DNA from 3 places in the Tessaracoccus pujii genome. Region 3 is predicted to be linked to each of the others. Evidence: riboswitches for the same ligand, from Rfam matches in the RefSeq annotation. Region 3 holds a riboswitch; each other region holds the start of a gene.

Region 1 (8,677 bases), 490 kb from region 3:
CGCGGGCCCGAAGCACCCAGATCACCGAGGCGCGCCGCATTCTGCTCGAGCACCGGGCCCGCGACACCGTCGTGGTGGTGGGGCGCGACGTCGGGCGTCGGGAGGAATCCCTCACGGTCACGACGCTCGGCGAGCTGGATCCGGCGTCGATCGATATGAAGTGCCTCGTCATCGTGGGCGCCTCGGGAACCCGCGTGGGGCCCGCCGGCGTGTGGACCCCGAGGTTCGTGCGGTGACCGTCCACTTCGTCGGGGCCGGTCCCGGGGCGGGGGACCTGCTGACCGTACGGGCCACGCGCCTGCTCGCCGGCGCAGATGTCGTGCTTTATCCGGGCACCTATCTGGATCCCGATGTGCTGTCACACGCGGGCGCGGCTGCGGCTCTCGTGGACACGCAGCACCTCGACCTGGATGAGATCACCGACCGCCTCGTGGCCGCGCACCGAGCGGGCCGGGTCGCGGTCAGGCTCACCTCCGGTGATCCGTCGCTGTATTCCGCGCTCGCGGAGCAGACGCGACGTCTCGACGCCGTCGGGGTCCCCTGGGACGTCACCCCCGGTGTTCCCGCCTACGCCGCGGCGGCCGCCGCGATCGGGCGGGAGCTGACGGTACCGATGCTGGCGCAGTCGGTGGTCCTCACCCGCGCCCAGGCCCGCTCGACACTGATGCCCGCGACCGAATCGCTCGCCGCGTTCGCCGCCACCCGCGCCACCCTCGTGCTCCACCTGGCCATCACGAGGGTGCGGAGTCTCATGACGGAGATCGAGCCCGAGTACGGCGCCGGCTGCCCCGCCGTCGTCGTCTACCGGGCCAGTCAGCAGGAGCAGCAGATTCTCACCGCGACGGTCGGGACCATCGCGGATGCCGTCGAGGGCGCAGGGCTCCGGCAGGCGGCCGTGATCCTGGTCGGGCCGGCCCTGGACCCGAGTCCGGGCGGCGAATCCTACCTGTACGACCCGGACCGCGCGCGCCGCAGACCGCCTGTGGTCAGGCGATCGTCAGCGCCCATCGCGTGACCGCGTAGCCAGGCACCCACCCAGAGGGCGTCCGCACCTCGCAACCGATCCTGGTGAGCTGTCCCCCGAAGCGGTGCTGCAGCTCTACCAGCCGCGCCGCGTCCCCCTTCCCGACGGCATGGGCGACGAGCCGGCCGCCGGGCCGAAGGGCACCCAGACACGCGGCAGCGAGCCGGGACGCGGCCGCGCCGGGGCCGAGATGCACCGCGTCCGGCACGGTCAGCCCAGCCAGGGCCGACGGCGCCGTCCCGACCGCGACCGGCAGCCTGGGGACGCCGAGCCGCGCAGCGAGGTCGCCGATCGGCCCGGATGCCGCCGCATCGGGCACGACCGCCGTGGCCAGGCAGGTGGGATGCGCGCGGAGCCACTCGACCGCCACGGGACCCGCGCCTCGGCCGATGTCCCACAGCCGCCCGCCGGGGACCGGCCCCAACAGCGCCAGGGCCGACGCCCGGACATCGCGCGGGAGGGGGGGCCCCACCCCCGCCAACAGGCTGTCGGGCACACCCGCCGTCCACCCGGCGATCAACTCACCGACGCACTGGATCGCGACGATGTTCAGCCGCGGGAACTCCGCGCCTTCGGCCGCGGCGAAGGCGTCGAGGTCGAGCCGACTCTCGTCTCCGCCGAGATTCCCCAGCACCGTCAGGCGCGACGAGCCGTATCCGGCCTCGACGAGGAGCGCCCCGAGCAGCCGCGGGGTGACGTCGTCTGAGGACAGCACCAGCAGGCGTCGGCCGGGCGCCAGGTCCCGCAGCACGAGAGACACGTCACGCCCCACCACGCTGACAAGGCCATGGGACTCCGCCGGCCAGCGCATGGCGGCCCGGGCCAGCGCCACCGATGAGACAGCTGGGCGGATCTCGACGCCGTCCGGGCCGAGGATGTCGATGAGCACCGAGCCGATCCCCGAGACCAGCGGGTCGCCGGATGCCAGCACCACCACCGTGGTGTCGGGGTGAGCGGTGACGATCTCGGCCAGGCCGGCCCGCAGCGGGGAGGGCAGGCGGAGCCGCACCTGCCCGGGGACCGGGGGCAGAAGCTCCAGGTGCCGCGCCGCGCCGACGACGAGGGTTCCGGATCCGGCGAGCTCCTCGCTGACCGCGTGAACGCCGTCGGCCGCGACGCCGACGACGATCACCCGGCCGGTGGCGCGGCCAGCCGCCGCGGGGCTTCTGTCGGACACGACAAAGGACGTTATCATGTGGGCATAGGCACGAGGTGCCCCGGAAGGCTCAACCATCGGACACGGTGGCGCAGGCGACGGGGAGAATCTGGGAAGCCGGTGAGAGTCCGGCACAGGCCCGCTGCGGTGAGCCCGGCCTTCGCGTGAGCGAAGGACCAGGCAAGTCCGAAGACCGGCCTCGCGCCCGACCATGACCATGGCGACACGAGCGGGAGCCTCACATGCCGGTGCACTTTCCTTTCCCTGCCGTTCTCGGCTGCGAGACCGACGCGATGGACGACATGGGCCTGGCGCTGGTCCTGTCCACCATCTCCCCCGAAATCGGCGGGGTCCTCATCCGCGGCGAGAAGGGGACCGCCAAATCGACCACGGTGCGGGCGCTGACCGCCGTCCTCCCGCACGTGAGGGTCTACGCCGCGGACCGGTTCTCGGTTGATCCGGCGGACCCCGCGGCGACCTCCCCTGACGGCCCCTTCGGGCCCGGGGCCGAGACCGTGGACCGGCCCGTGCGTCTCGTGGAACTTCCTGTCGGGGCGACGGAGGACCGCGTGCTCGGCTCGCTGCACCTGGAGCGGGCGCTGTCCCACGGACGCGTCGAATACGAGCCCGGCCTGCTCGCCCGCGCCCACCGGGGTCTGCTGTACGTCGACGAGGTGAACCTCCTGCACGATCACCTCGTCGACCTGCTGCTGGACGCGGCCGCGATGGGGCGGGTGAGCGTGGAGCGTGACAGCGTCTCCGTGGAGCACCTGGCGCGCTTCGTGCTGATCGGAACCATGAACCCCGAGGAGGGCGAACTGCGTCCGCAGCTCCTGGACCGCTTCGGCCTCACCGTGGAAGTTGCGGCCCCCCGGGACCCCGGGTTGCGGGCGGAGGTCGTACGGCGGCGGATGGCCTTCGACGGGGACCCGATCGGCTTCGCCGAGAGGTACCGGCCCGCGGAGGAGGCGCTCACCCGCCGGATCGAGGCGTCGCGCGCCAGGGTCGTCTCGGTTCGGCTGCCCGACGCCGCCCTGCTGAAGATCGCCGAGATCTGCTCGGCCTTCGAGGTCGACGGGTTGCGCGCCGACCTCGTCACGGCCCGCACCGCCGTGGCGCATGCCGCCTGGGAGGGCCGCACGGAAGTGACGCGGGCCGATATCCGCCGGGCTGCTCTCCTGGCCCTGCCGCACCGGCGGCGGCGCAACCCGTTCGACGCGCCCGGGCTCGACGAGCAGCTCCTCGACGACCTCCTCGGGCGCGACCTTCCTCCGCCGGACGATGATCCGACCCGCGACGACGCCTCCCCGCCGGGGGATCCCACCGACGAGAGCCCTGATCCGCAGGACCCCACCGGCACCGACTCGGCGGCGGACCGCTCCGCGGAGGGCAGCCCGCCGCTCGACGGCGAGGGCCCGGATACGGCGGCCGCAGGTCCGGCATCGGACGCGGCCTCCGAGAGCCGGGTTTCCAGCGGGGACCCCTACCGGCCGAAGGCCTTCATCGTGCAGGGAATCGGTCACGGGGCGGCCGGTCGCCGCAGCCGCGCCATCAGCGAGACCGGCCGTCGGATCGGGGCGAGCCGCGCAGTGGGCGCCGTCGGCGGTCTGCACCTCGTCCAAACCCTGCTGGCCGCCGCCGAGCGTGCGCCGGAGCGGGACCGTCAGGGGCGGGTGCTGCTGCAGCCGGAGGATGCCCGCACCGCGGTGCGGGAGGGCCGCGAGGCCAATCTCATCCTCTTCTGCGTCGACGCCTCCGGGTCCATGGCAGCCCGAAAGCGGATGGGGCAGGTCAAGACGGCGATCCTCTCGCTGTTGCTCGACGCCTACAGGCGGCGGGACAAGGTGGGGCTCATCAGCTTCCGGGGCCGGCAGGCGGATCTGGTCCTGCCGCCGACGCACTCCGTCGACGTGGCGGCGGCCCGCCTTGACGATCTCGCCGCCGGCGGCCGCACGCCGCTGGCCGAGGGGCTCCTCGAGGCGGCAGCGGTGCTGACACGTGAACGCCGTCGCGACCCGCGACTGCGCCCTCTCCTCATCGTCGTCACCGACGGGCGCGCCACCGGGGGCGCCGACGCGCTGGCCCGCTCCGAGTTGGCTGCCGCGCACCTCGCGGGGCTCGGCGTGATGAGCGTCGTCATCGACGGCGAGAGCGGCCCGCTGCGGCTCGGCCTCGCCGCGCGCCTCGCCGATCGACTCGGCGCCCGACACGTCCCCGTGGCCGAGGTCACCGCGGACGCCCTCACGTCCACGGTCCACACCCACACGAGAAGAGCCGCCTGATGCCCCAAGGCCAACCGCTGTCCGTCCCCGACGACGGACTCACCACACGCCAGCGCCGTACCCAGCCACTTCTCATCGTCCACACCGGCGAGGGCAAGGGCAAGTCCACGGCGGCCTTCGGCCTCGCGCTGCGTGGGTGGAACCAGGGCTGGCGCATCGGCGTCTTCCAGTTCGTCAAGTCCGCCAAGTGGCGCATCGGTGAGCAGACCGTCCTGGAACGCCTCGGGCGGCTCCATGACGAGACAGGCGAGGGGGGTCCTGTGGAATGGCACAAGATGGGCGCCGGCTGGTCGTGGACCCGTAAGCAGGGTGACGTGGACGACCATCGGGCCGCCGCCCGCGAGGGATGGCTGGAGGTCAAGCGCAGGCTCGCCGACCAGGCGCACGACATGGTCATCCTGGACGAGTTCACCTACCCCATGACGTGGGGATGGGTCGACGTCGAGGACGTGGTCACCACCTTGGCCCTCCGCCCCGGGACGCAGCACGTGATCATCACAGGTCGCGGCGCCGATGCGCGTCTGGTCGAGATGGCGGACCTGGTCACCGAGATGACCAAGGTGAAGCACCCGATGGACGCGGGACAGAAGGGGCAGCGCGGCATCGAGTGGTGAGCCGGCCGGTCGCCCCGCTCACATCCTCCGCAGCAACCAGGCCAGCACCGCGTCGACATCCACCACCGTGGGCACGCCCTGGGGGCCCGGTGGCCGCCGCACCATCACCACCCTCACACCCAGTTCCGCGGCCGCTTCCAGCTTCGCCCGGGTGTAGGTGCCCCCTGAGTCCTTCGTGACGAGGACATCGGTGCGGTGGCGGCGCATGAGCGCCCGCTCGTCGTCGAGCGGGTACGGGCCGCGACTCCGCAGGACCTCCCAGGACTGGGGCACCGGGACGTCGGGGGCATCCACCACGCGGGCCAGCACCGGAAGGTCGCCCAGCGCCGGCACGTAGCGCGCAAGTTCCTGCCGTCCGACCGTGAGGAATGGCCGGGCACCTGCCCGGGCGGCGGCATCGGCCGCCGTTTCGTGGTCGTCCACGCAGCGCCAGGCCGGGTCGGGCGGCCAGCCCGGCCGCTCCAGCCTGAGCAGCGGCACACCGTCGGCGCGGCACGCCTCGACCGCGTTCGCGGTCATCCCCAGCGCAAAGGGGTGGGTGGCGTCGACGACGACGTCGTAGGCCACCAGCTCGGCACGGAGGCCCTCCACACCACCGAAACCTCCCGTCCGAACGCGCCCCGGCGGCAGTCGCGGGGCCGCGACGCGGCCGGCCAGGGAAGTGGTGACGTCGACGCCCGGTACCTCGACCAGCCGCGCGGCCAGCCGGCGCGCCTCGCTGGTGCCGCCGAGGATGAGCAGCCTCATCCGGCACCGCCCTCCAGCGGTGGCGGGGACCCACCGGGGGCACGCAGGAGTGCGATGTCCATGACCCAGCCGGCGCGAGCCCGGGCACGCTCCCGCGCGGCAGGCAGGTCGTGGCTGACCTCCGCCACCCGGCCGGCCATCAGTTCCTCGGAGTCGGCGCCGAGGTTCGCCCCCCACCAGATCGACCAGTCGTCGAGGCCCTCGAGGGCGGGCACCCCACCCAGCATGACGACGAGGTTCGTCTGGCCGGCCGCGATGTCCTGGCGCAGCCGGCGCGCCGTCGTGACGTGCACCGGGTCTGCGACGGGGTGGAGGACCATCCGGTGCCGGGCCGCCAGCGCCTGCGGAGCGCTGATCCCCGGCAGCACGTCGTAGTTCAGCGGGAGCCTCGCGGCGATCCCCTCGACGATGCGGATGGTCGAGTCGTAGAGGCCCGGGTCACCCCAGACCAGGAAGGCCGCGGTGCCACCCCGGGCACGCAGGATCTCCTCGTAGGCGGTGACCCGGGCCGCGTGCCAGGCTCTGACCGCGGCCGGATAGTCCGCAGGAGCGTCGCGGTCGCGCTCGGGGTCGGGCACCTCGACCACCTCGACGCCGTGGGCGGCGGCGATGGCCCGGCGGGCCGCCAACAGTCCGTCGTCATCGCGCTTCCTGGCTGCGAGCACGTAGTCGGACTCAGCCAGAGCCCGCGACACCTCCGGCGTCACGTGGTGCGCACCCATGCCGATGCCGAGGATCCGCACCCTCACCGGTCCCCTCATGTGTCGTCCTCCAACTCGCCCTCGACCTCGAGGTAGATGTCACGCATGGCCGCGAGGGTATCGGCATCGGGCTCCGCCCACAGCCCGCGCTCCGCGGCCTCATGCAACCGCTCGATGATCCCACGCAGGGCCCAGGGGTTCGACCTGCGCAGGAATTCCTGCGTGGCGTCGTCGAGGACGTACGCGTGGGCCAACCGGTCGTACATCCAGTCATGCACCACACCCGCCGTCGCGTCGAAGCCGAACAGGTAGTCGACGGTCGCGGCGAGTTCGAAGGCCCCCTTGTAGCCATGACGCTGCATCGCCGCGATCCATCGAGGATTCACGACCCGGGCCCTGAATACGCGCGCCGTCTCCTCGGCGAGAGTACGGGTGCGTACGGAATCCGGTGAGGTGGAGTCCCCGACGTACGCCTTCGGCGCCGTCCCGGCCAGCGCCCGAACGGTGGCCACCATCCCGCCGTGGTACTGGAAGTAGTCGTCGGAATCCGCGATGTCATGCTCGGCGGAGTCGATGTTCTTCGCCGCCACCGCGATACGTCGGTAGTTGGTTCGCATGTCCTCGGCAGCCGGGGACCCGTCGAGACCGCGGCCGTAGGCGAAGCCACCCCAGGCCGTGTACACCTCGGCGAGGTCCGCGTCGTTGCGCCAGGTACCGGACTCGATCACCTGCAGGATGCCGGCGCCGTAGGAGCCGGGCTTCGAGCCGAAGATGCGGGTGGTCGCCCGGCGGTGGTCGCCGTGCACCGCGAGATCGGCGCGGGCGTGAGCCAGCACGAAATTCATCTCGTCGGGCTCGTCAAGGCCGGCGACCATGCCGACGGCGTCGTCGAGCATCGCGACCACGTGCGGGAACGCATCGCGAAAGAAACCTGAGATCCGAAGCGTCACGTCGATGCGGGGGCGGCCCAACTCCTCGAGCGGTACCACCGTCAGCCGCGACACCCGCCGCGACGCCTCGTCCCACTCCGGCCGGACGCCGAGCAGGGCGAGGACTTCGGCGACGTCGTCGCCGGACGTGCGCATGGCGCTGGTGCCCCATACCGAGAGCCCGACCGACGCCGGGTAGGTGCCGGCCTCATCGAGGTGGCGCTGGAGCAGGGAGTCGGCCATCGCCTGTCCTGTCTGCCACGCCAGGCGGCTCGGCACCGCCCGCGGATCCACGGTGTAGAAATTGCGCCCGGTGGGCAGCACGTTCACGAGCCCGCGCAGCGGCGAGCCTGAGGGGCCGGCGGGGACGAAGCCACCAGCGAGCGCATGCACGACGGCGCTGAGCTCGTCCGTCGTGGCCGCCAGCCGCGGGACGACCTGCTCCGCGGCGAACCTGAGGACGCGCCCGACTTCGGCGTCCTCGTGGAGCGTCGAGACGGCGGACGGGTCCCAGCCCGCCGCCTCCGCCCGGTGGATGAGATCCCGCGCCTGGGACTCGGCCAGGTCGACGGCCGCCAGGTCTGCTCCCTCGGTGAGGCCCAACGCGGCCCGCAGACCAGGGACGGCGTCGCCCACGCCTCCCCAGACCTGCGTCGCGCGCAGGATCGCCAGGACGAGATTGACGCGGGCCTCACCCGTGGGGGCGGCACCCAGGATGTGGAGACCGTCGCGGATCTGGGCGTCCTTGATCTCGCAGAGCCAGCCGTCGACGTGGAGCAGGAAGTCATCGAAGTCGTCGTCATGCGGCTGCTCGTCGAGGCCCAGGTCGCGGTGCATCTCCGCCGAGCGCATCAGCTGCCAGATCTCGCCGCGGATCGCGGGGAGCTTCGCGGGGTCCATGGCGGCGATGTTGGCGTGCTCGTCGAGGAGCTGCTCGAGCCGGGCGATGTCGCCATAAGTCTCCGCCCGGGCCATCGGCGGGATGAGGTGGTCGACGATCGTCGCGTGCGCTCGGCGCTTGGCCTGGGCACCCTCCCCCGGGTCGTTGACGAGGAACGGGTAGATCAGGGGCAGGTCGCCGATCGCGGCATCGGGTCCGCAGGAGGCCGATAGGGCGGCGTTCTTCCCGGGGAGCCACTCCATCGAGCCGTGCTTGCCCAGGTGGACCACCGCGTCGGCCGAGAAGCCGTGCTCGAGCCAGCGGTACGCGGCGAGGTAGTGGTG
Region 2 (4,115 bases), 490 kb from region 3:
CGAAGATGCCGGCATCGCCCCCCGACACCACCGCGACCCGCTCGCCCGCGCGCGCGAGGTCGAGGGCCAGCCGGGCCCGCTCGACCTCGACGGTGTTGCCCGACGCGTGCCGCGTCAGACCCACCCGGTGCGGTACCCGGTCCACGTAGGGTCCGTAGCCGACGACATGGTCCACGTCGCTCAACGCCGTGACCGCCTCGCCCGTCATCCAGTCCTCCGGCCCAGGTCCCAGCCCGACGACGAGGACCTCACCGGTCTGCGAGGTGGTCAGGGCCGGTGCCGTCGGCTCGTCGCCGTCGCGGGACCGGGTGCCGTTGCGTGAGTCGCCCGTCACGACGATGAGCGAGAAGTAGGGCACCTCGTCAGCCTTCACCTCGCTCACGGGCATCCAGCGCTCCTCGCTCATCGACGCGCGCTCGACGTACACGGACTCCTTGAGCCGGCCCGAGGCCTCCAGCGCGCGGCGGACCGCCGGAAAGGTGCGGCCCAACTTCATGATGATCGCTCCGTCCGTGTCGGCGAGGCGCCGGGCGAGTTCCTGCTCGGGGAGGGTTCCCGGGAGCACGGTCAGTACGTCGGTCTGGCGCACCAGGGGGCTGCGGACCGCCGCGGTCGCGGCGGCGAACGCCGGCACGCCGGGAACGATTTCCGTGTCGAAGTCCACGGCGAGCCGGTCCTGCATGTACATGCAGGACCCGTAGAGCAGCGGATCACCCTCGGCGAGCAGCACGACATCGCGCCCTGCCTGGAGATGTCCGGCGAGCCGTGCCGCGGAGTCCGCGTAGAAGGCGGCCATGGCGCCCGCGTAACCGCCCGGGTGGTCCGTCTTCCCCGTAGTCAGCGGGTAGGTCAGCTGCTCCTCCACAACATCCGACCGGAAGAGTCCGCTGGCGGTGCGACGGGCGTTCGACTGGCGGCCCACGCCGGCGTGGTAGGCCACCACGTCGGCGCCCTGGATGAGGCGGGCCGCCTTGAGCGTGATGAGGTCGGGGTCGCCGGGGCCGACGCCGACACCGTAGAACCGCCCCCTCATTCCTGCTCCAGTGCCAAGGCGTTGAGCGCCGACGAGGTCATGGCCGACCCGCCCCGTCGTCCCAGGACCGTGAGATAGGGGATATCGATGCCGTAGCGGTCATGAAGATCGATCAACTCCTGCTTGGACTCCGCTGCGCCGATGAAACCGACGGGGCAGCCGAGGATCGCGGCGGGCCGGGGGGCGCCGTCGATGATCATCTCGAGCAGGTGGAACAGCGCGGTCGGGGCGTTGCCGATCGCGACGACAGCACCGTCGAGCAGCGGCTCCCACAGAGACACCGCCGCCGCGGTACGGGTCGTTCCCCAGGCCTCGGCGAGGCCAGCGACGCGGTCGTCGTTGAGGAAGCACAGCACCTCGTTGTCGCGGGGCAGCCGACGGCGGGTGACCCCTGTGGCCACCATGGTGGCGTCGCAGAGGATCGGTGCTCCCGCCTCGAGAGCCCCTCGGGCGGCCGCGACGAGCCGCGGATGGATCACCAGGTCGCCCACGAGATCGACCTGACCGCTGCCGTGGATCATCCGCACGGCCACCTTCTCGGCGTCCGGGGGAACTGCGGCGAGGTCGGCCGCGAGGCGGATGGCGGCGAAGGAGTTGACATAGATGTCCCGGCCTTCGCCGATGTAGTCGTAGTGCCTGGTCGGCCGGGTGGGGTGCATCATGCTGATTCTCCTCGGGGGACGAGCACACCCCGCCAGGGCGTGACGATGACTTCAGGCGCGCCGTCGGCCAGCGCGGCGATCTCGGTGCGTTCGAGCCCGTTCTCCGGGACGGGAACATGCCGGCCCCCGGGTACCTCGCCGTACGGGAGCGGCGCGGCGGGGGTGGGCAGCCTCGGATCCGGCGGGGCCGGGGCGACGAGGGGGACGGCCAGTTCGGTCACGTGCCAGGGCGCGGTGGGCCCGGAGCCACGCGACGAGAGGAACCGTAGGGCGAGTGCGACGAGGTTCTCGGGTGCCGCGGCGATGGGCACCACCTGACCCCAGTCACCGCCGACGCGGAGTTGTCCCGTGTCGTGGTCCAAGGCGACGAGAGCGAGGTCGGAGCGATGCTCCACGAGGTCGCCCCGGCCGTCGTCGAGTACCACGAGGAACCGGCCAGGCAGGTCCGCCAGGCGCGGTGTGGCCTGCAGGAGAGAGTCGAAGGCTGCTGAGACCGGACGCAGGTCCGCCCGCCCCCCAGCCAGTCCGCTCTGCGGCGAGACCATCACATTGCGGACACGTTCGTGTGAGCGGCTGGGCAGTAGGCCGGTTTCCTCGAGGGCGGCCAGTGCCTCCGCGTCGAGGGAGCCGGCGGCACCGGGGAAGGCACGCACCTGCAGGTTCGCGCGCCCGGTGACGCGCACGCGCCCATCACCGAACCGTTCGGCCACCGCAGCGAGGGCGACCAGGGACCGGGTGGCCACGCGGCCCCCGATGAGACGCAGACGCACCAGGAGGCCGTCGTCGGCGGGCCACGGACGCAGCGCGCCGGGGCACCGGTCTCGTCGGTCGCGGAGAAGTGTCATGGGAACGAGGCCCTTCGGTCCTGGGCCCGTGCGCGGGGCCCCACTGAGACCTGGCGGCGGTTGCCGCTAGGGCCAGCAGGTCTTCGGACTCGGGATCGTTCGGACCGGTGCGCCTTCCCGGGTATCACCCCAGTGGCTGCCATCTCTGGCGTGCTCCGACCGTCACCCTCACCGCTGCGCGTCAGTCCCGGAATCGCACCGGGTTCCCTGACTCCGGGATGTGGAGTACGACTGGCGATGCTCACCCTACCTCTCGGTGCGGAGAATCTCACCAAGAACTTCGCCACATGTCGCACAGGTGAGCGAAAACTGTCAGTGGTGGTCCGTAGTGTTGTGGTCATGGAGGACACGGCGCGGGAGGTTGCGGAGCAGTTACGCTCCGTCGACGAGCTGCGCCGCTTCGCCGAAGCCCAGACCCTCACCCTCCTCTGTGACCTGGCAGACCACTACGAGGTGGGCTACGACCAGGTGGTGGAGGTGCTGGCCGAACGCAGGATCGCCGTCGGGGGTGTCGGCACCCCGGCGGTATCGGAGTTCATCGCGTTGGAGTTGGCCGGGGTGTTGCGCTGCACTCCCACCGCCGCAGCGTCGAAGCTGGCCGATGCCCTGAACCTGAAGCATCGCCACCCCGGCCTGTTCCAGGCGGTGCAGGAGGCGCGGGTCGAACCGTCCCGCGCGTGCAGGGCCGCCTCGATGTGTGTGGACCTTCCCGCCGAGGCGGCAGACGCCGTCACCGACCTGTGGGTGGGCAGGCAGGTGAGGTTGGGTTGGACAGCCGCATTCAACCTGTTGAAGAAGATGATCATCGAGGCGGACCCGGCGGTGGCCGCGGAGCGCGAGCGTCGGCAGCGGGCCAGCCGTGGGGTGCATGTCTGGGGCCTGTTCGACGGGGTGATGAACCTGACCGGCCGCCTTGATGTGATCGACGCCCGCTACCTCGACGCGGCGGTGGATCGGATCGCGGACCTGCTCGCCACCGAGCACCCCGACACGTCGAAGACCATCCTGCGCGCCAAGGCGCTGGGGGTGCTGGCGAACCCGGCCTACGCGCTGGCGCTGCTGCAACAAGCCGCCCAGCCCGCACTCCTCGAGAGTGTGTCGGCGGCGCTGGACGGTGGCGTGCCTGCCGCGCCCGCCGCCGCAGTCCATGGTGGGCAGCGGCACGACCCGCACTGCCTCGGCGCACTGTGCGGCACCATCACCACCCCGCTGGCGAAACTGCGACCCAGGCTGGAGTTGGCGGTGCACATCCACACCGACGCCGCCGGCCAGCTCACCGGGCCGGCCCGGATCGACCGCGCCGGGCACATCACCACCGCGCTGCTGGCCGAACTGCTGCCCGGGTTGCAGGTCTCGGTGCAGCCGGTGATCGACCTTGCGGAGGTCCCCGCCGAGGACGGCTACACGCCGTCGGTGGGGTTGAAGAAGGCGCTGATGCTGACCATGGATCACGAGATGTTCCCCTACTCGAAGCGGCGGGCTGCCGGTCTGGACCTGGATCACACCCAGCCGTTCGCGCCCGGCTGCCGCGGCCAGACTCGGATCGGGAACCTCGCCCCCCTCAGCCGCAGAGTC
Region 3 (8,677 bases):
CGTCACCCTTGACGAGGACCAGCAGAAGGCCGCAGACCTCGGCCTCAAGGCGATGATGCCGGTAGGTCACGGCGATCCTGACGGAAGCGGGGGCCCGGCGGCCAGACCGTTCATCGACCACGTGATCAGCGAGCTTGCCGATGCAGGCCTCACCGACATCTGCCTGGTCATCGGACCCGAGCACGGGCTCGTCCGCGAGTACTACGCCACCCAGCAGCTCCAGCGGGTCAGGATCTCATTCGCCGTCCAGACCGAGGCGCTCGGCACCGCGGATGCGGTCCGGGCGGCACGCGAGTTCGCCGGGGACGATCGATTCGTCATGGTCAACGCCGACAACTTCTATCCCGCAGATGCGCTGCGCGCACTCGTGACGGCCCCCGGGACCGCGGCCGTCGGTTTCGACGCGGCCGCGATGATCGAGAAGTCCAACATCCCCACCGACCGGATAGCCGCCTTCGCGATCCTTCACGCCGATACCGAGGGTCACCTGATCGACCTCATTGAGAAGCCCACCCCCGACGTCGTGGAGCGCTTCGGCCCGCACGCGCGGATCTCGATGAACTGTTTCCTGTTCGGCCCGAGCATCTTCACCGCATGCGACGCGATCGGCCCTTCCTCCCGTGGCGAGTATGAGATCGTCGACGCGGTGCGCTGGCTGGTGTCCGCCGGTGAGCCGGTCACCGTCGTGCCGGTGGCCGAGGGCGTGCTCGACATGTCGGGGCGCACCGACGTTCCGCTCGTCGCCGCGGCCCTCGCCCGCCGCAGCGTGACCCTGTGAGCGGCTGGTTCGCTCCCGGACGGATCGAGGTACTGGGTAAACACACCGATTACGCCGGCGGGCAGGTGCTGGTGTGCTCAGTCGACCGCGGCGTCACCGCGACCGTCGAACCGGGGACCCGCGGCATCCAGGCACGCAGCACGGCGCGCGACGACATGGTCATCCTGGAACCTGGCTCGGCCGTCGCCCTGCCCGCCGGGCACTGGGGCCACTATCTCAACGTCGTGGTCGACCGCCTCGGCGCTAACTTCGGGCCCCTGCGCCCCGCGCGCCTCGACATCGAATCCGACCTGCCCCTGGCCAGCGGCATGAGCAGTTCCTCCGCGCTGGTCGTTGCCGCGGCCATGGCGCTGGCCCACTTCAACGGGTTCGACCGGTCCGACGCCTGGACCGCCGCGGTCAGAGACGACATCGAGCTGGCGGGCTACCTGGCCTGCGTCGAGAACGGCCGCTCCTTCGGCCCGCTCGCCGGGCGAGCCGGGGTCGGGACGTTCGGGGGGTCCGAGGACCACACCGCGATGCTGTGCAGTCAACGCGATCACCTTGGCCAGTTCGCGTTCAACCCCGCCGGACTGGTAGAACGCGTTCGCCTCGCAGACGACCTCACCTTCGTCGTGGCGGTCAGCGGGGTCACTGCGGAGAAGACGGGAGCCGCGAAAGACGCCTACAACCAGGCCTCGCTCGCAGTCGACGAGGTGCTCGCCCGCTGGAACTCCGCCACCGGCCGCCGCGACCCGAACCTCGCGGCCGCCGTCGCCTCCGACCCGGGCGCGGCGTCCGCCATGGAGGCACTCGTCGCGGGCGAGCCACTGCTGCTCGCACGGCTTCGCCAGTTCGTGGCGGAATCCACCTGGATCGTGCCGGGAGCCGTCGCAGCGCTGCGGGCCGACGACCGGTCCGCGCTCGGTGAACTGGTCGCGGCCTCCCAGCGCTGGGCCGGAGAGGGGCTGGGCAACCAGATCCCTGAAACGGAGTCACTCGTCCGGGGCGCCCGACGACTCGGCGCGGTGGCGGCATCCGCCTTCGGCGCCGGCTTCGGGGGCAGCGTGTGGGCCCTCGTGGAACGCGCTGGGGCTGAGGACTTCGCCGACGACTGGCTCACCGCATACGCCCGGGCCCACCCGGAAGCCGCAACCCACGCCACGACACTCGCGACCCGACCATCCGGGCCGGCGCACCCGTTGGGGGAGTGAGCCAACGACTCACCGCCCGATCGGCATGCGCGATCTTCCTCCCCTGATGGTGCAGCTGCCCCGAGCGCCCCGCACTGCGGGACCTCCGGCGGGTGGGCTATAGTCGTCTCGGCAAACAACCCGCGAGGTGTCCGCGTCCGTCGAAAGGCGGCCGGGAGAATCGGGAAGCCGGTGTGACTCCGGCACAGGGCCCGCTGCGGTGAACCCGAGCGGCCGACCGTGCGTAACAACGCAACCACTGGACAGCTGTCCGGGAAGGTGGTCGGGCGTGATGAAGGGAAGTCCGAAGACCGGCCTCGCGACGAGTGCCGTCCCGTTCGCGGGATGGCCCGACCGACGGAGCCTTGTCATGATCACCCACCCGCCCACAACCGACCTCTACGAACTGATCGGACGTCGGCGCGACGTCCGCGCCGAGTTCACCGGCGCCCCCCTCCGCGACGACGTCCTGAACCGCCTGCTGGGTGCAGCGCATGCCGCGCCCAGTGTGGGTCTCAGCCAACCCTGGGACTTCATCCTCGTCCGCGACGTCGCGACGCGTCGCGCCTTCCAGGAACATGTCGCGGGAGAGCGGGACGTCTACGGGGCGTCCCTGGATGAGGAACGTCGCCGCCTATTCGACCGGATCAAGATCGAGGGCATTCTGGAATCGACCCTTGGGATCGTTTTCACCTATGACCCCGGTCGGGGCGGCCCAGCCGTGCTGGGGAGGCATGCGATCGACGACGCCGGCCTGTATTCGGTGGTCACGGCCATCCAGAACTTCTGGCTCGCGGCCACGGCGGAGGACGTGGGCGTCGGTTGGGTCTCGTTCTATCGCGAGACCTTCCTCCAGGAGCTGCTCGGGATTCCCGACGGGGTTCGGCCCGTGGCATGGCTCTGCGTGGGACCGGTCAGTCACCTGCACCCCAAGCCCGAACTCGAGCGTTGCGGATGGCGCGAGCGGCGGCCGCTGGAGCTTGCCGTGCACCGGGAGCGATGGGGCGCAACCCGTGACGAACGCCTACCCGGGAACCCCTGATCCGTGCTGACTACCGCCGCATGCCTGATGGTGCCGAGGCGGTCAGGTCTACTCAGTGTCTCGCCTGTGACGCTGATGAGTCATACGCAGGTGAGAACCACCTGAAGCTCTGAACTTGGCCGGCCGAGACCGCATGGCGGTCGCGGGGGCGTCCCGCACCAGCTTGAGAGCCCGCATTGGGCCCGACAGGGATGGGCCGGCCAGATTTCCGTCAGAAACAACGAAGGAGTAATAATGTCGATTTCCGACCTTGCACCCGACCAGGTGAAGAAGTCACCGGTCTCGGCCCGTCAACTCGCCAACATGGCGATCTTCATCGCCCTCAGCGCGGTCGGCTCCCTGATCAAGATCCCGAGCCCGCTGGGTTCGATCGGGCTCGACTCGGCGCCGGGTTTCTTCTCGGCCCTGGCATTCGGCGGCTGGACAGGTTTCATCGTCATCGCCGTCGGACACCTGCTGGCGGCAGCCATCGTCGGCTTTCCGCTGACGCTGCCGATGCATCTCGTGATCGCGCTCGGCATGGGGGTGTGCGCGATCGTGTTCCGGTGGCTGGGGCGCCGCGGCGGGCCGGTGTGGCTGATCGTTGCGGTAGTCGTCGCTGCGATCCTGAACAGCTTCGGTCTCGGCCTGATGGTGCTGCCGATCGGCGGCTGGGGCATGTATGCGGCAACCGTCCCGTCCTTGCTGGTGGCTGCGGTGATGAACCTGGTGATCGCGGCGATCGCCTACTCCGCGGTACGCAACAGCAGGCTTCTGAACTGACCTGATGACGCACTCGTTGGAGGTCGTCGGCGTCAGCTATCGCTACCCGAAGGCCGACGCCGACGTCCTCCACGGGATCGACCTGAGCTTCCCGGCCGGCAGCTTCACAGTGGTGATGGGGCAGACCGGGGCCGGGAAGTCGACGCTGCTGATGACCCTGAACGGTGTGATCCCGCACCTCAAGGAGGGAAGCATGCAGGGGAGGGTGGTGATGGACGGGCAGGACCTGAGCGGTTTCCGCGTCCAGACCATCACCCGGTACGTCGGGCTGGTTCTACAGGATGCGGAGAGTCAGATCCTTGGCCGCAGTGTCGCCGAGGATGTGGCCTTCGGTCCCCGCAACTATCTTGTGGACCGTGACGAGATCCGCGCCCGGGTCCTGCAGAGCCTTCGCCAGGTGCAACTGGACGGCTTCGACGGACGGGAGACCTCGCAGCTGTCCGGCGGCCAGAAGCAGCGGCTGGCCATTGCCGGCATCCTGGCGTTGCGGCCGCGGGTGATCTGCCTGGATGAACCCACCTCGGAGCTCGACCCGCAGGGCCGCGACGAGATCTATGCCACCGTGGATGTTCTCCGACGCGCTGGTGAGGTGACGATCGTCGCTGTCGAGCACGGCAGCGGTGACATCGTCGGGCGCGCTGATCACCTGGTCGCCATCAAGGACGGCCGGGTCAGCTGGCAGGGACCGCCGAGCGAATTCTTCCGAGACCTCGACCTGGTCACCGACAACCGGGTCAAGCCGCTGCCGATCGCCGTCGTCGGCGCCGGGCTGGCCACCGCCGGACTGATCGAGTCCGGCGACATCCCCCTCTCCGTGGACGATGCGGAAGCCTTGATCCGTCGGCTCGCCTCCGGCTCCCTGCCGGCCGCCCCGCCTCCGCCCGGGCCCGCTGCCAGCAGGGTGGGCGGTCCGGTCGTCGAGTTGCGGCAGCTGGTGCACACGTATGACGGCGGCCACCGCGGGCTTGCCGAGGTCGACCTGACCATCGGCCGTGGCGAATTCGTGGCCATCGTCGGACGCAACGGCGCAGGGAAGACGACGCTGGCCAAGCATCTCAACCGCCTTCTGGACCCGACCTCGGGCACGGTGCTGATCAACGGCATCAACACCGCCACCCTCACACCGGCCGAACTGGCTCGTCACGTCGGCTATGTATTCCAGAATCCCGACCACCAGATCTTCAACACCAGCGTGGGGGGAGAGGTCGGCTACGGGCTGAAATTGGCCGGATTGTCCGACGCCGAGATCGACACACGGATCGGCGAGGCGCTGGATGTCGTCGGCCTGACGGCCCGGCGCAACGAGCATCCGTTCTCGCTGGGCAAGGGGGAACGCCAGCGCGTCGCGGTCGCTTCCGTCCTCGCGCTGCGCCCGGAGATCCTCGTGGTGGATGAGCCGACGACAGGGCAGGACTGGGCTGGCGTGCAGAGCATCATGGCCCTCATCGGCCAGCTCAACCGGGCCGGAACCACCATCGTGATGATCACCCACGACATGGACGTCGTCGCCCACCATGCCCGACGCGTGATCGTGATGAACGACGGAAGGATCGCTGCCGACGGTCCCACCGCGGATGTACTGGCACGCACCGACGTACTCGCCTCGGCCGCAGTCGCTACCACGCAGCCCGTCGATCTGTCGCTGCGCCTGTGGCCGCAGGCATCGCCGATCCTTGACGAGGCCGAGCTCGGCGAGCACCTGGCCGACGAGCTCGTCCGGAGGAGGCTCCGGATATGATGCTCGATCGCCTCGACGTGAGGGTGAAGATCCTCGCCTTCGTGACGGTGTTGGTCGGCATGTTCGTGTTCTCCGACCCACTCGCCAATGCCAGCCTGCTGGTGTTGCTGCTTGCAGCCTTGGCCGCCACCCGGACCCCCTTGCGCGGACTGTGGGCGATGCTGCAGCCGCTGCTGCTTGTCCAGGTGCTGATCGTCGCCGTGACGATGTTCACCAGCACCCAGTTCACCCGTCCCGGGTTGCACGCCGAGTTGTTCTCGCTGTGGGGGATGCCTGCGACGCTCGGTGGCCTCCTGGTGGGGCTGAACTTCGCCGTGCGGATCCTGCTGATGGTCGTGGCCACCTACGCCTTCACCGTCAGCACGCCCATCGACGACCTGCTCGAGGTGCTCAGCTGGATCCACGCCCCGTACTGGTTGTCGATCATGGTGACCACGTCGATCGCATTCGTCCCGACCATGGGACGCAAGAAGGAGATGATCGTGGCGGCGCAGCGGGCCCGTGGCGCCCGCATCGTCGATTCGGGACCGGTGAGCCGGCTCGTCTCCCTCGTCCCGATCATGGTGCCGCTGGTGACCACCTCGATCCTGATGGCGGACAACCTCGCGGTGGCCATGACCAGCCGCGGCTACGGCGCCAACACCACCATGACCCGAATGCGTGACCTGCGGTTGCGCCCCGTCGATCTCGTGGTGATGGCTCTCGTTCTGCTTGTGCTCGGCGGAATCCTGGTGGTTCGTTTCGGATGGGAATCGGGAGTGTTGTGATGAACCAGATGGGGGATCTCGCCATGACGACAACGCCCGCACCAGAGCTGCGCCGGATCAGGGACTTGGTGATCATCAACGACCTGGTCATCGCCACCGACTCGATCGGCGGCATCGGGCCGAAGCCGGCGGACACCATCTACGCCGATGCGGCCACCGTCGCCCACTTCGCCGTCCGTGTCCCCCTGCTCGAAGTGATCTGCGCCGGCGCGACGCCGATTCTCGTGATCAACGACCTGTGTGTCGAATTCGAACCCACCGGACGTCAGATGATCGCCGAGATCCACCGACTCGCAGCGGGGGTCGGGGTACCGCCGGAGGCCGTCGCCGGCAGTACAGAAGAGAACGTCCGCACCGAGGCCACCGGCATCGGAGTGACCGTCGTGGGGCGCCTTGATGACACCGCCACGACGAGGCCGGGCGGCGCCCACGACGGCGACCTCGTCCTGTGTGCAGGACTGCCCGTCTCCGCGCCGCGCGACGACATCCACATCGGCCACCCCGACCAGGTCACGATGGCCGCCGTGGCGGCGGTGATCGCGAGTGGCATCGTCCACGACGCACTTCCCGTCGGATCGAAGGGCCTGAACTGGGAGGTGCCGCAATTGGCGGCCTCGGCCGACCTCGGCGTCGACTGGCTGCCGTCAACAGTCTCGCGAACGGACTCCGGCGGCCCGTCCAGCTGTGTCTTGTTCAGCGTCGACTCCGCGTCGGCTGAACTTGTTCGAACTCTGTGCGCTCCGGCACCCGTCCACGCGGTGGCGCGCCTACAGCGACGGGGTCTGCCTCATTAGCGGCGGGCGCCGCGCAGCCTCCGCGGAAGATTCACGTGGGCTCCGCAACGTAGGTTGCCGCGAGGAAACGGCGGACGTCAGCGATTTCGGCGGCGCTGAGCGTGTGCGCGAGCCCGGGGTACACGCGCCGCTCGAGCCGCGCATGTCGCGGCAGCCACGATTCGGTGCGGGCGATCGCCGGCGCAGCGATGACCCGGTCCTGGGAGCCACGGCCCCAGAACACGGCAGGGGGGTTCTCGGCGAGGAGGTCGTCGCCGGGTTGTGGCGCACCCAGGATGAAGCCGCTGAGGATGACGGGGGCGAGTACCCGCTCCGGGCGGGTGCGCAGGAGCTGGCTCGCCATCAGCCCGCCCTGCGAGAAGCCGATCGGGACCAGACGGGTGTCGGGGGACAGGTGGGCGTCCACCCAGGCCCAGATCGTGTCGGTCGCCCTGGTGACCGTCTCGGGGTCGGGGTTTCCGGGCGTGGTGACCGGGAACCAGGCGGCGCCGTGCCCGAGGTCGACGGGGGCGCGCAGGGAAGCCCACGGCACGGAAAGACCCAGAGGCGTGGCCAGCCCGGTCAGGTCGTGTTCGTTCGAGCCATAGCCGTGGAGGAGGAGCACGACGACTGGGGCGAGGGGCGTCCAGTCGGCTGAGCGCACGTCTTGCAGAGCGGTGGTCATCGCGCGATCAGCTCCTCGGTGGACAGGTCCGGCACGGCGAGGGTGACCTGGGTGCCCCATGGGTCGGCGACGGAGACGGAGCGGCCGTCGCCGGCGAAGGGGATCGAGCGGGCACGCAGGCGCGCCGTGAGTGCGTCCAGGTCTGCCGCGGCGGGAACGGTGACGGCCACATCGCCCAGGCCCAGGCCGGCGGCGCGGGGTCCGGAGCCGCGGCTGTTCCAGATGTTCATCGCGACGTGGTGGTGGTACCCGCCTGCCGAGGCGAAGAGGGCGCCGGGGTAGGCGCTCTGCGTGGTCTCGAATCCGAGCGCGTCCACGTAGAAGGCGCGGGCCGTCGCGATGTCGCCGACCTGAAGGTGCACGTGGCCGACGGTTCCTGCCAGCGACGATCCGGCGTCGACCGCCTGCTGGGTCAGGTGCTGTTGCAGGTAGGCCCTCGGGTCTAGGTAGTTGGTGGCCATGACGATCTCGTCGCCCTGACGTGTCCAGAGATGACGGGGCCGGTCGGTGTACAGCTCGACGCCGTTGCCCTCGGGGTCGGTGAAGTAGAACGCCTCGCTGACGAGGTGGTCGCTGGATCCGAGGAAGCGGCTCGCAGGCTGCTGGGCGGCTCGGTACACGGTCGCGGCGAGGCTGGCAGCGTCCTCGAAGAGGAAGGCCGTGTGGAACAGGCCCGGTAGGCGCGGGTCGACACCGGGCAGGCCGGGGGTGTGCACCAGCCGCACCAGCGGCGTCCGGCCCCGTCCCAGCACGCGGTGGACCTCCCGGCCGCGGCTGCGCTCTTCGAGCGCGTCGAGCGCGAACGCCTGCGTGTAGTACGTGGACATGGCCTCGAGGTCACCGACCCGCAGCGTGACCGCGCCCATGGAGGTGTCGGGGTTGAGGGTGTGTTCGTCGGTGGCGACGGTCATGGTGGGTCTCCAGGTGGTCGAAGGCCGGTCGGGGGCCGGGTGCCGGCCG

What was found. A riboswitch is a leader RNA that binds a small molecule or an ion and turns the genes downstream of it on or off. The one in region 3 is predicted to bind cobalamin.
Region 1: linked by a shared signal. The riboswitch ahead of ACX1D0_RS08245 (VWA domain-containing protein) and the one ahead of bluB (5,6-dimethylbenzimidazole synthase) in region 3 are both predicted to bind cobalamin.
Region 2: linked by a shared signal. The riboswitch ahead of ACX1D0_RS08220 (ferredoxin-like domain-containing protein) and the one ahead of bluB (5,6-dimethylbenzimidazole synthase) in region 3 are both predicted to bind cobalamin.

The regions. Positions count from the first base shown of each region.
Region 1 is NZ_CM137012.1:1,692,221-1,700,897, forward strand. It holds gene ACX1D0_RS08230 (precorrin-2 C(20)-methyltransferase) at 1-236, shown strand, start outside; gene ACX1D0_RS08235 (cobalt-precorrin-4/precorrin-4 C(11)-methyltransferase) at 233-1,015, shown strand; gene cbiE (precorrin-6y C5,15-methyltransferase (decarboxylating) subunit CbiE) at 987-2,201, opposite strand; cobalamin riboswitch at 2,250-2,396, shown strand; gene ACX1D0_RS08245 (VWA domain-containing protein) at 2,483-4,462, shown strand; gene cobO (cob(I)yrinic acid a,c-diamide adenosyltransferase) at 4,462-5,076, shown strand; gene ACX1D0_RS08255 (cobalt-precorrin-6A reductase) at 5,095-5,823, opposite strand; gene cobF (precorrin-6A synthase (deacetylating)) at 5,820-6,584, opposite strand; gene cobN (cobaltochelatase subunit CobN) at 6,581-8,677, opposite strand, start outside.
Region 2 is NZ_CM137012.1:1,687,869-1,691,983, reverse strand. It holds gene ACX1D0_RS08230 (precorrin-2 C(20)-methyltransferase) at 1-1,033, opposite strand, end outside; gene ACX1D0_RS08225 (precorrin-8X methylmutase) at 1,030-1,695, opposite strand; gene ACX1D0_RS08220 (ferredoxin-like domain-containing protein) at 1,692-2,540, opposite strand; cobalamin riboswitch at 2,598-2,790, opposite strand; gene ACX1D0_RS08215 (13E12 repeat family protein) at 2,880-4,115, shown strand, end outside.
Region 3 is NZ_CM137012.1:2,178,636-2,187,312, reverse strand. It holds gene ACX1D0_RS10570 (nucleotidyltransferase family protein) at 1-778, shown strand, start outside; gene ACX1D0_RS10565 (galactokinase family protein) at 775-1,971, shown strand; cobalamin riboswitch at 2,080-2,284, shown strand; gene bluB (5,6-dimethylbenzimidazole synthase) at 2,321-2,992, shown strand; gene ACX1D0_RS10555 (ECF transporter S component) at 3,227-3,754, shown strand; gene ACX1D0_RS10550 (ABC transporter ATP-binding protein) at 3,759-5,492, shown strand; gene ACX1D0_RS10545 (energy-coupling factor transporter transmembrane component T family protein) at 5,489-6,259, shown strand; gene ACX1D0_RS10540 (AIR synthase family protein) at 6,283-7,053, shown strand; gene ACX1D0_RS10535 (alpha/beta hydrolase) at 7,085-7,717, opposite strand; gene ACX1D0_RS10530 (VOC family protein) at 7,714-8,628, opposite strand.